Regions from separate parts of the Mitsuaria sp. MSU3D genome, predicted to be linked through region 3. Evidence: predicted binding sites of a transcription regulator. Region 3 holds the regulator's gene; each other region holds the start of a gene.

Region 1 (4,059 bases), 210 kb from region 3:
TCGAGGCCAACCACAGCCTGCTGCTGGTCGCGCCGGGCATCCGCCGCGGCGACTTCGAACGCGCCCATGCCGAGCGCGCCCGCGCCGGCGGCGCCGTGTACGCGGTGGGCTGGGCGCCGCTGGTGCGTCCGCAGGAGGTGCCCACGTTCGAACGCGCGGCCCAGGCCGACGGCTACGTCGGTTATCACGTCTACGAACGACGCCGGCCCGGTGACCTGACCCCCGACCCCGCCGAGGACAGGCTGCCGATCCGGCTCATCGCGCCGTTCGCGCGCAACCGGCCGGCGATGGGCGCCAACATCCGCAACATCCCGCAGGCGCGCGCCGCGCAGGAGCGCGCGATGGCCACCGGCGAGCCGTCGGCCAGCGAAAGCTTCCCGCTGTCGCAGGACGCCGGCGTGACGCTGATGGGCGTCGTGGTCTACCGCGCACTCTACGAGGGTGGCTTCACCGATCCACGCGACGCCGCCGGCCACGCCCGCAAACCCACCGGCGTGGCCTTCGCGACGCTGCGCCCGGAGGCGCTGCTGCACGACGCGCTGCCGGCTCGCGCAGGCCGGCTCGACTACTGCCTCATCGATGCCACCTCCGGCAGCCGCCGTCCGCTGCTGGCCGGCGACGAGCGTTGCCTGCACCTGCCCGCCGCGCTCCCGAGCCGGTCCCGCGACGTCGATTTCGCCGGACGGGCCTGGCGCCTGATCGTCTACAACCCGTCCGGACTGCCGACCCTGGACGGCAGCGCCGCCCTGCCCTTCGCGATCGCGGGGCTGGCCGGCACCGCGCTGCTGGGCCTGCTGCTGCTCTCGGTCACCGGCAGCACCGCGCGGGTGGCGCGCCGGGTCGAGGAAGCCACCCAGCGCCTGCGCGCCAGCGAGGAGCGTTTCCGGACCATCGTCGAGCACGCGCCGATCGGCGTCGTCTCCTGCGACCTCCAGGCGCGGCCGCAGGAGATCAACCCCTACTTCTGCCAGCTGCTGGGCATGAGCGTCGAGCAGTTGCAGGCGCGCTCGATCATGGCCATCACCCACCCCGAGGACCGGGCCGAGGACAGCCGGCTGGGCATGGCGCTGATCCGGGGCGAGCTCCGCCGCTACAGCCGCATCAAGCGCTACATCGGCGGCCAGGGTCAGGTGATCACGGTCCGGGCCACCGTCAGCCTGCTGCGCGACGCCCAAGGCCTGCCGTCGCGGCTGCTGGGCGTCGTCGAAGACATCGGCGAGCAACTGCGGCTGGCGGAGCTGGAGCGCATCCATGAGGCCGAGCTGGCCGCCAACCGCGCCAAGAACGAGTTCCTGTCCCGGATGAGCCACGAGCTGCGCACGCCGCTCAACGCGATGCTCGGCTTCTCGCAACTGCTGGAGTCGGACCTCGGATCGACGCTCAGCGCCCGGCAGCGAGGCTGGCTGGCGCAGATCCAGCAGTCGGGCTGGCATCTGCTGGAGATGATCAACGACACCCTGGACCTCTCGCGGCTGGACGCCGGCGGCCTGCGCGTGCAGATCGACGACCAGGATCTGGCGCCGATCGCGGCGGACAGCCTCGCGATGATCGAGACCCAGCGCCAGCGACGCGGGGTGAGCATCGAGGTCGAACTGGCCCCCGAGGTCGGCCGGGTGCGCGCCGACGCGACCCGCCTCAAGCAGGTGCTGACCAACCTGCTCAGCAACGCCGTCAAGTACAACCACGACGGCGGACGCGTCTGGCTCCGGGCGCGGCGGGTCGGGGATTCGCAGGTTGAACTGAGCGTCACCGACTCCGGGCCGGGGCTGACCGAGGCGCAGAAGGCGCAGCTGTTCCAGCCGTTCAACCGCCTGGGCCGGGAGGTCGGCGGCATTGAAGGCACGGGGATCGGGCTGGTGATCACCCAGCGGCTGCTGGCGCTGATGGGCAGCCAGTTGCGGGTCGCCAGCACCGCCGGCGAGGGGGCGACGTTCAGCTTTGAGCTGCCAATTTCTTCGGTAGATCAATGACTTAAGTGGATCCTAAGACGGCAGGCACACACTCGGTTTCAGGGGTAGCCCTCCCGTGACGCGTCCGATTTCCGGAGCCTTAGCACTCATCGTCCATGAGTGCTAATATTCTCAGCGTCGAGCCGGAGGACCGGCCCGATACAGGAGCAACGAACACATGTCCAACACCCTTGCATTGAAGGTCCGCGATCCCTGGTCCCTGGTGCCATCGCTCGGGAACCTGGATGCGTACATCACGGCGATCAACCACATTCCTCTGCTGACGCCGGAAGAAGAGAAGGATTACGCCACGCGTCTGAAGACGCATGGCGACGTGGACGCCGCGGGCCGGCTGGTGCTGTCGCACCTGCGGCTGGTGGTGTCGATCTCGCGCCAGTACCTGGGCTACGGCCTGCCGCAGGGCGACCTGATCCAGGAAGGCAATGTCGGCCTGATGAAGGCGGTCAAGCGCTTCGATCCGGAGCAGAACGTGCGGCTGGTGTCGTACGCGATGCACTGGATCAAGGCCGAGATCCACGAGTACATCCTGAAGAACTGGCGCATGGTCAAGGTCGCGACGACCAAGGCGCAGCGCAAGCTGTTTTTCAACCTGCGCTCGAAGAAGCACGCGCTCAAGGAACACGCCGCGAACCAGCAGCGCACCTCGCTGACGGAAGCCGAGATCGCCCTGGTGGCGGAAGAGCTCAACGTCAAGCCCGAGGACGTGGTCGAGATGGAGACGCGCCTGTCCGGCGGTGACGTGGCGCTGGAGCCGCAGACCGACGACGACGGCGAGACCTTCGCGCCGATCGCCTACCTGGCGGACGACACGCAGGAACCGACGCGGGTGATCGAGTCCAAGTCACGCGACCGGCTGGCCACGGACGGCCTGCAGAAGGCGCTGGAGCAGCTCGACGACCGCAGCCGCCGCGTGGTCACGGAGCGCTACCTGAACGTCAACGACGACGGGTCCGGCGGCATGACGCTGCACGAGCTGGCGGCCGAGTACAACGTGTCCGCGGAACGCATCCGGCAGATCGAAGTCGCCGCGATGAAGAAGATGCGCAAAGCGATGGTGGCGGAAGCCGCTTGATCGAAAAGCCGCTCGATCCCCTGATCGACGCCCCATGAAGAAGGCCCCGCACTGCGGGGCCTTCGTCTTTCCGGATGTCAACGCCCCGTCCCTGAGGCCTGCGGGGCCAGGGGGTTGGCCCGATTTGTGGAGCCTGCGAGACGTATGAGGGCCAAGCCCCTGGCCCCGCAGGCCGAGCGCTCGTTCATTGACCGGCGATCAACGCCTTGATATCGCCCATCAACGCCGACGCCCCCGCGCCATAGCGCGAGAACACCCGCACCCGCCCTTGCGGATCGAACAGGAAGCTCGCCGCCGTGTGGTCCATCGTGTAGCTGTCCGGTGTCTTCCCAGGCACCTTGGCGTAGTAGATCTTGAACTCCTTGGCCGTTTCCTTGAGCTGCTCCGGCGAGCCGCGCAGCGCGACGAAGCCGGGGTCGAAGCTTTCGAGATAGGCCTTCAGCAGTTCGGGCTTGTCGCGTTCCGGATCCACGGTGATGAACACGCCCTGGACCTTGTCGCCCTCTGGCCCGAGGGCCTTCTTGACCTGCGCCAGTTCGGCCAGCGTGGTCGGGCAGACGTCGGGACACTGCGTGAAGCCGAAGAACACGACCACGACCTTGCCCTTGAAGTCTTCCAGTGTGCGGGTCTTCCCGTTCTGGTCGGGCAGGCTGAAGCCGCGCGCATACGCCGCGCCGGTCAGGTCCACGCCCTGGAAGCTCGCCTTGGGCGCGGAAGAGAAGCCCAGCTTGTCGCAGCCCGCCAGCAGCGTTGCCGCACCCAGGGCCCCCAAGGCGCCGAGGCCCAGAAAACGTCGCGAGATCATCTGCACATCCGATCCGAAAGAAGGTCCCGAGCGCCGAGGCGGCTCAACTGATCCAGGGACTGACGTAGTGATCGAGCAGCAGCGCGCCGAAGAGCAGCGACAGATGCAGGATCGAGAACAGGAAGGTCTTGCGCGCCAGCGCTTCCGAATAGGCCTTCCACAGCTTGAACGCGTGATGGCAGAACATCAGCCCCAGCACGATGGCCGCGGCC
Region 2 (4,059 bases), 2.3 Mb from region 3:
GACAGGCTCAGTCAGCGCTCGACGCGGCAACACGCGCGCCTCATGAGGTGCTCGCATGACGCGCATCGAATCGCGCGCGGAGCCGGCGCTTGAGTCGCTCGCCAGATTTCAGGAAACGTTCTGGCGTGACCTCTGGGCCGCGCCGGAGGACGACACTGCCCGCCCCGCATCGGCGGCCGCTCAGCCCGGCTTCGCCGTCTATCGCAACACCATGTTGAAAGGCTGCGCGGATGCGCTGATCTCGCTCTATCCGGCCGTACACCGGCTGACCGGCGATGCGTGGATGCAGGCGGTGGCACTCGACGCGGTGCGGGCCGACCCGCCAACGGGCGGCGACCTCCAGCACTACGGCGCGCGCTTCCCCGCGTTCCTCGATGTGGCGCTCGCCGGCAGCGAACTGCCCTGGCTTGGCGAGGTCGCGCGCCTGGACCGGCTCTGGAGCGAGAGCCACGTGTCGGCCGATGCGCCGGTACTCGAGGTACCGGCCATCGCAGGACTCGAAGCCGAACGACTCGCCGCGTCGCGGCTGGTGCCGCACCCCGCGGCGCGATGGCGCTGGTGCGCCGGCTGGCCGGCATTCAGCCTCTGGAACGCGGCACGCACCCAAGGCGCCGATCCGAATCCACCGCATTGGCAGGGCCAGGGCGCGCTGCTGACGCGGCCCTCCGGCGCGGTCATCGCGCTCGAGATCGATGCCGCCGATTGCGCCCTGCTCGACGCCTGCGCCGACGGCACACCGCTCGGCGAAGCGCTGGACACCATCCAGGCCCGCCTCCCCGCCTTCGACCCCGGCGCCGCGCTGGGCCGTCTGCTCAATCAAGGCGCCTTCACCGGCGTCATGGAGATCCCGTCATGAACACGATCAACTCCACATCCCGCACCGGACGCGACACCACCTGGTCGCTGGCCACGATCCGCCAGCGCCTGGAGCGCCTCATCTCGCATGACCTCATCGCGCTGGCCTGCCGATTCAGCATCGCGGGCGTGTTCTGGCTGTCCGGCCGCACCAAGGTCGAGGGCTGGTTCACGCTGACCGACACGACCTTCCTGCTGTTCCGCCAGGACTACGCGCTCCCGCTGATCCCGCCGGAATGGGCCGCCTATCTCGCCACGGGCGCGGAGCACCTCCTGCCGATCCTGCTGGTACTGGGGCTGTTCACGCGCCTGGCCGCCCTCGGCGTGCTGGGGATGACGGCGGTGATCCAGACCTTCGTCTATCCGTCGGGCTGGCCGACGCATCTGAGCTGGGCGGCGCCGATGCTGTATCTCCTGGGTCGGGGCCCCGGCCGGTGGTCGCTGGACCACCTATTCAGCCGCGGTATTCAAGCGCGCCCTTGAAACGTCAAGACCGGTCCATATAATCTCCCTGCTAGCACTCGCGATGGTCGAGTGCTAACAAGCCCCGAGGCCCTGGCTGAGGGGCTTACTTCTTGTGATGGACTGGCTTGTGCGCTGAGCGCACGGCGGGTCCTTGAAGCAAGTCTGCATTAGTCAAGGAGATCTGATGAAACTGCGTCCTCTGCACGATCGCGTGATCGTTAAGCGCCTGGAAAACGAAACCAAGACGGCCTCCGGCATCGTCATCCCCGACAACGCCGCCGAGAAGCCCGACCAGGGCGAAGTGCTGGCCGTCGGCCCGGGCAAGCGCAACGACAAGGGTGAGTTCATCGCCCTGAACGTCGCCGTCGGCGACCGCGTCCTGTTCGGCAAGTACAGCGGCCAGACCGTCAAGGTCGACGGCGACGAGCTGCTCGTCATGCGCGAGGAAGACCTGTTCGCCGTCATCGCCAAGTAATCGGCGACCGCGACAGACTTTCATCCAGATAAAGATTTCGGAGAGATACACATGGCAGCAAAAGACGTTGTCTTCGGCGGCGAGGCCCGTGCCCGCATGGTCGAAGGCGTGAACATCCTGGCCAACGCGGTCAAGGTCACGCTGGGCCCCAAGGGCCGTAACGTGGTGCTGGAGCGCTCGTTCGGCGCCCCCACCGTCACGAAGGACGGTGTCTCGGTCGCCAAGGAGATCGAGCTCAAGGACAAGCTGCAGAACATGGGCGCCCAGATGGTCAAGGAAGTCGCTTCCAAGACCTCGGACAACGCCGGTGACGGCACCACCACCGCCACGGTCCTGGCCCAGGCCATCGTCCGCGAAGGCATGAAGTACGTGGCCGCCGGCATGAACCCGATGGACCTGAAGCGCGGCATCGACAAGGCGGTCACCGCCCTGGTCACGCAGCTGAAGGCGGCCTCCAAGGCCACCACGACCTCCAAGGAAATCGCCCAGGTCGGCACCATCTCCGCCAACTCCGACGCCGACGTCGGCGAGATCATCGCCAAGGCGATGGACAAGGTCGGCAAGGAAGGCGTGATCACCGTCGAAGACGGCAAGAGCCTGGACAACGAGCTCGACATCGTCGAAGGCATGCAGTTCGACCGCGGCTACCTGTCGCCGTACTTCATCAACAACCCGGAAAAGCAGTCGGCGATCCTGGACAACCCGTTCGTCCTGCTCTACGACAAGAAGATCTCCAACATCCGCGACCTGCTGCCGACGTTGGAAGCCGTCGCGAAGTCGGGCCGTCCGCTGCTGATCATTGCCGAAGAAGTCGACGGCGAAGCGCTGGCGACCCTGGTCGTCAACACGATCCGCGGCATCCTGAAGGTCGTCGCCGTGAAGGCCCCGGGCTTCGGCGACCGCCGCAAGGCCATGCTGGAAGACATCGCCATCCTGACCGGCGGCAAGGTGATCGCCGAGGAAGTCGGCATGTCGCTCGAGAAGGTCACGCTGGCTGACCTGGGTCAGGCCAAGCGCGTCGAAGTGGGCAAGGAAAACACCACCGTCATCGACGGCAACGGTGCCGGCGCCGACATCGAAGCGCGCGTCAAGCAGATCCGCGTCCAGATCGAGGAAGCCACCAGCGACTACGACCGCGAGAAGCTGCAGGAACGCGTGGCCAAGCTGGCCGGCGGCGTCGCCGTCATCAAGGTCGGTGCCGCCACCGAAGTCGAGATGAAGGAAAAGAAGGCCCGTGTCGAAGACGCGCTGCACGCCACCCGTGCCGCCGTTGAAGAAGGCATCGTGGCCGGCGGCGGCGTCGCGCTGCTGCGCGCCCGTCAGGCCGCTGGCACGATCAAGGGCGACAACGCCGACCAGGACGCCGGCATCAAGCTGATCCTGAAGGCCATCGAAGCCCCGCTGCGCGAGATCGTCTACAACGCCGGTGAAGAAAGCTCCGTCGTCGTCAACACCGTGCTGGCCGGCTCCGGCAACCACGGCTACAACGCGGCCAACGGCACCTACGGCGACATGATCGAGATGGGCATCCTGGATCCGACCAAGGTGACCCGCACCGCGCTGCAGAACGCCGCGTCCGTGGCCTCGCTGATGCTGACGACCGAGTGCATGGTCGCCGAAGCGCCGAAGGACGAGTCCGCCGGCCCGGCCATGCCTGGCGGCATGGGCGGCATGGGCATGGACATGTGATGTCCGCCTGAGCACGGCGCGCGGTGGTCCCACCGCGCGTCACGCTCGGGACCCACGCTCTCGAAAGGGGTCGCTTCGGCGACCCCTTTTTTCGTTCGTGCAAGATGAGTCGGTTGCGCTTCGATACGACGTAGGCTCGACCATTGCCAATATCCGCTGCAGCATCCGCTCAGCATCATGGTCACCGCCGGCCGCCAGGTCGCGCGGCCATCAGGCTTTCCCCAGGCCGCACGTCCCCGTGCCCCAGGGGATGTCACCTGAATCAGGGGCGACCATAATGCAGCTGACAACTTGTCACAAATGATGGTCCAAGCGTCTTCGCCCTCCCTGCAGTCCCTGCTCGACGACACCCTCGCGCATGTGCCCGCGTTGGCGCACGCGGTCTACAACGGCCTGCAGGATGAGCTCAAGAGCAGGCTCGAACATCACCAGTTGCTGGCCGGATGGTCCAAGCGGCGCGCGAGCTTCGCGTCCGACTTCGAAGGCTCGCTCAACCTCCTGCTGAAGACGGCCCGCGACGGCGGCGATCCGCTGCAGCGGGAGCGCCCCGTCTCACGCGGCGGCGAACTGTCCTT
Region 3 (4,059 bases):
TCTCATCGAAGATCAGCGTGCCGGCGCCGCTGTTCTGCTGGCTGGTCGTGACGGCGATGGCCAGCGCGATGCGCGACAGCTCGCCGCCGGAGGCGACCTTCGCCAGCGGGCGCGGCGTGCTGCCGGCATGGCCGGCGACGAGGAACTCGGCGGACTCCAGCCCGAAGCTCTGCGGCTCGTCCTGCGGCAGCAGCGCGACCTCGAAGCGGCCGCCGGACATGCCCAGCTGCTGCATCGCCTGCGAGACGGCGTCGGACAGCGTCGGCGCCGCCTTGGCGCGCGCGGTGCTGACGGTCCTGGCTTCCTTCTGATACCGCTTCAACGCGGCGGCCTGCTTGGCCTGCAGCGCGTCGAGGTCGGTGGCGGCGTCGAGCTGCGCGAGCTCGGCCTTCCATTCGTCGAGCAGCGCGGCCAGTTCAGCCGGCTGACGGCGGTAGCGGCGCGCGAGCGTGACCCAGGCGGACACGCGCTCGTCGAGCTGCTGCAGCCGGTCGGGGTCGAGGTCGGCGGCGTTCAGATAAGAGCTGAGGCTGTGCGCGGCGTCCTGCAGCTGCGCCTGCGCGCCGAGCAGCGCGCTGACGGTGTCCTGCAGGCCGGCGTCGTAGACGAGCACGTCCTGCAGCGCGGAGAGCGCCTCGTCGGTCAGCGACTCGGCGTTGATCTCGGCCTCGGCGATGCGTTCGAGCGCGCCGCGGGCGGCGTCCATCAGCGACTGCGCATGCGACAGGCGCTGGTGTTCCGCGTTCAGCTCGTCCCACTCGTCCGCGCCGGGCGCGAGGCGACCGAGCTCGCCGATCTGCCAGCTCAGGCGCTCGTGCTCGCGGGCGAGGTCGGCCTGTTTCGACTGCGCGGCGGACAGCGCCTCGGTGGCCTGGCGCCACTCGGTGAAGGCGGCGGCCATCGGCTTGGTCTCGATCTGGGCGAAGCTGTCCAGCAGCTCGCGCACGCTCACGGGGCGGGTCAGGCCTTGCCAGGCGTGCTGGCCGTGGATGTCGAGCAGGTGTTCGGCGAGTTCGCGCAGCTGGGCGACGGTGGCGGTGCCGCCGTTGATCCATGCGCGGCTCTTGCCTTGGGCGTCGATCACGCGACGCAGGAGCAGCGTGTCGTCGGCGCCGTCGACGGCGGAGTCGAAGCCGGCTTCCTCGAGCCAGGGGGCGAGGACGGCGGGGCGGTCGAACTCGGCGGAGATTTCGGCGCGGGTGGCGCCTTCGCGGACGACGGCGGCGTCGCCGCGGGAGCCGAGGGCCAACTGCAGGGCGTCGATGAGGATGGACTTGCCGGCGCCGGTTTCACCGGTGAGGGCGGAGAAGCCGGCGGCGAAGTCGAGTTCGAGCGCCGGGACGATCACGAAGTCCTTGAGGGCGAGGCGGCGCAGCATCAGGTGGTGCCTTCGTTCCAGCGGAGTTTGCGGCGCAGGGTGGCGTAGTAGGACCAGCCGCTGGGGTGGAGGAAGGGGGCGCGGTGCTGGGAGCGGCGCACGGTGATGCAGTCGCCGTGGAGCAGGGAGGCGAGGGATTGCATGTCGAAGTTCACCGACGCGTCGCGGCCGGCGACGATGGTGAGGCGGACCTCGCCGTTGTCGGGCAGCACGATGGGGCGGTTGGAGAGGGCGTGGGAGGCGATGGGCAGGAGGACCCAGCCGGCGATGCCGGGGTGGAGGATGGGTCCGCCGGCGGAGAGGGCGTAGGCGGTGGAGCCGGTGGGCGTGCCGACGATGACGCCGTCGGCGCGCATGTTGGCGACGAACTCGTCGCCGACGTCCACGCGCAGTTCGACCATGGCGGCGGTGGCGCCGCGGGAGACGACGACGTCGTTCAGCGCCACGCCGGAGAAGATCTGTTCGCCGTCGCGGATCACGGCGCCTTCGAGGAGGGAGCGGTGTTCGATCTCGAAGTCGCCGGCGAGGATGGGGGCGAGGGCGTCCTTGAACTGGTCGGCGGAGATGTCGGTGATGAAGCCGAGGCGTCCCTGGTTGATGCCGACGAGGGGGAGGTTGTAGCGGGCGACCTGGCGGGCGAAGCCGAGCATGGTGCCGTCGCCGCCGACGACGATGGCCAGGTCGCACTGGGCGCCGAGTTCGGCGTGGGACAGGCCGGGGAGGGCGGTGATGCCGGTGCTGTCGGCGGTGGCCTGTTCGAGGGAAACATCCAATCCCTGGGAGGCGACAAAATCGGCAATCTCTTCCAGGATGGGCCGGATGCCCCGCGACTGGGGTTTTCCGACGATGGCCACATGGCGGAAGCGCTTGGACATGGCGGGAATTACACCACAGCGAATTGCTGGGACCGGGGGTATGCGGGGGGTGGCGCCGCCGGCTTCTTTAGAATGAAAAACATGCTCGACGATCGCGCGAAGACACTGCTGAAGGCTCTGGTGGAGCGGTACATCGCCGACGGTTCGCCGGTGGGGTCGCGCACCTTGTCGAAGGCGTCGGGGCTGGAGCTGAGCCCGGCGACGATCCGCAACGTGATGGCGGACCTGGAGGAGCTGGGGCTGATCGCGAGCCCGCACACCAGCGCGGGGCGGATTCCGACGGCGCGGGGGTACCGGCTGTTCGTGGACACCTTGCTGACGGCCAAGCCGGGCATGCCGCGCGAGGGGGTGGGGTCGTTCGAGAGCCAGTTGTTGCCTGATCAACCGCAGAAGGTGATCGCGAGCGCGGCGCATCTGCTGAGCAGCCTGTCGAGTTTCGTGGGGGTGGTGACGTCGCCGCGGAAGACGGCGGTGTTCCACCACATCGAGTTCCTGCGTCTGGGGGATCGACGGGTGCTGGTGATCATGGTGTCGCCGGACGGGGATGTGCAGAACCGGCTGGTGTTCACGGCGCAAGACCTGACCCAGTCCGACCTGACGGAGGCGAGCAACCGGCTGAACGCGCACTACGCGGGGCTGAGCCTGGACGTGGTGCGGGACCGCCTGAGGTCGGAGGTGGACCAACTGCGCGGGGAGATCGCCAAGCTGATGAGCGCGGCGGTGGATGTCGGGCAGCAGGGGGTGACGGAGCACGAGCCGATGATCATCTCGGGGGAGAGGAACCTGCTGACGGTGCAGGACTTCAGCCACGACATGGGGAGCCTGCGGCGGATGTTCGACATGTTCGAGCAGAAGACGCAGCTGATGCGGCTGCTGGATGTGTCCAGCCGCGCGGAAGGCGTGCGGATCTACATCGGCGGGGAGAGCCAGGTCGTGCCTGTTGAAGAGCTGTCGATCGTTTCCGCGCCGTACGAGGTGGACGGCGAGGTGGTCGGCACGCTCGGCGTCATCGGCCCGACGCGCATGGCCTACGACCGCATGATCGAGATCGTCGACATCACGTCGAGGATGGTGAGCAACGCGCTGTCGCAGAAGTAGCCGCGCTGCGCGGCTCGTCAGGCCGGCGCCCAAGCATGCTTACAATCCGCCGCTCCGGTGCAACGCCGGAACCAACGAATCCGCCAGGGTTCGTATATGCGATTACCCCCGGGGGCCGTTAGCTCAGTTGGTTAGAGCAGAGGACTCATAATCCTTTGGTCACAGGTTCAAGTCCTGTACGGCCTACCAATCACATCTATACGAAGTGAAGAGTTAGTGGTGACTTGCTGTCTTCGACTCCGCTGCGCGAAGCATGATGTCAATTCGGCGACGGCTTTGTCCTGTCGACCATTGAAGTGGTCAGCTTGATGGTGAGCACGCGCTCAAGTGCATCCGATACCGAATTAGGCAATGCAATGTGACGCCCGGTGTGCTAATGAGTCCAGAGCCTATGTGCGGGCTACAAGCCAGCGCAGATCACGTGGGTGGTGTAGCTCCATATTGTTCATGACAGCCTACAGCGGCTTCGTCCAAGTGCTGGCTGTCGCCCCGCTGCGAAACCTCACTTAGCGCATCCTCACGGCGTATGCATCTTGTCGGCTAAGGTGACGTTCTGACAAGGCGGTCAGCCTTGCACCGTGGTTCGCAGTTGATCCAATACAAGCGGTGGTTGTGTCTACAAAAACCAATGAGGTATTCGCGCCTAGCGCGATCGCTGTGCGCGCGACCTAAGGGATTTGCTGGGCAGAATGCAACGGAAAGTGCCAC

What was found. The regulator HrcA, encoded in region 3, represses chaperone genes, less so after heat shock. The targets are predictions, from matches to a motif close to TTAGCACTCNNNNNNNNNGAGTGCTAA.
Region 1: a site for HrcA is predicted at 2,050-2,076, ahead of rpoH (RNA polymerase sigma factor RpoH). Genes of this name have one in related genera too.
Region 2: a site for HrcA is predicted at 1,370-1,396, ahead of groES (co-chaperone GroES). Genes of this name have one in related genera too.

What each region holds. Positions count from the first base shown of each region.
Region 1 covers NZ_CP200314.1:4,024,075-4,028,133, forward strand. The annotation lists gene AC1VNM_RS17725 (ATP-binding protein) at 1-1,970, shown strand, start outside; gene rpoH (RNA polymerase sigma factor RpoH) at 2,128-3,042, shown strand; gene AC1VNM_RS17735 (SCO family protein) at 3,227-3,847, opposite strand; gene cyoE (heme o synthase) at 3,891-4,059, opposite strand, start outside.
Region 2 covers NZ_CP200314.1:6,082,250-6,086,308, reverse strand. The annotation lists gene bufB (MNIO family bufferin maturase) at 1-59, shown strand, start outside; gene AC1VNM_RS26785 (HvfC/BufC N-terminal domain-containing protein) at 56-856, shown strand; gene AC1VNM_RS26780 (DoxX family protein) at 853-1,338, shown strand; gene groES (co-chaperone GroES) at 1,505-1,795, shown strand; gene groL (chaperonin GroEL) at 1,847-3,484, shown strand; gene AC1VNM_RS26765 (DUF1631 family protein) at 3,776-4,059, shown strand, end outside.
Region 3 covers NZ_CP200314.1:3,810,803-3,814,861, reverse strand. The annotation lists gene recN (DNA repair protein RecN) at 1-1,378, opposite strand, end outside; gene AC1VNM_RS16690 (NAD kinase) at 1,378-2,253, opposite strand; gene hrcA (heat-inducible transcriptional repressor HrcA) at 2,335-3,351, shown strand; tRNA gene AC1VNM_RS16680 (tRNA-Ile) at 3,464-3,540, shown strand.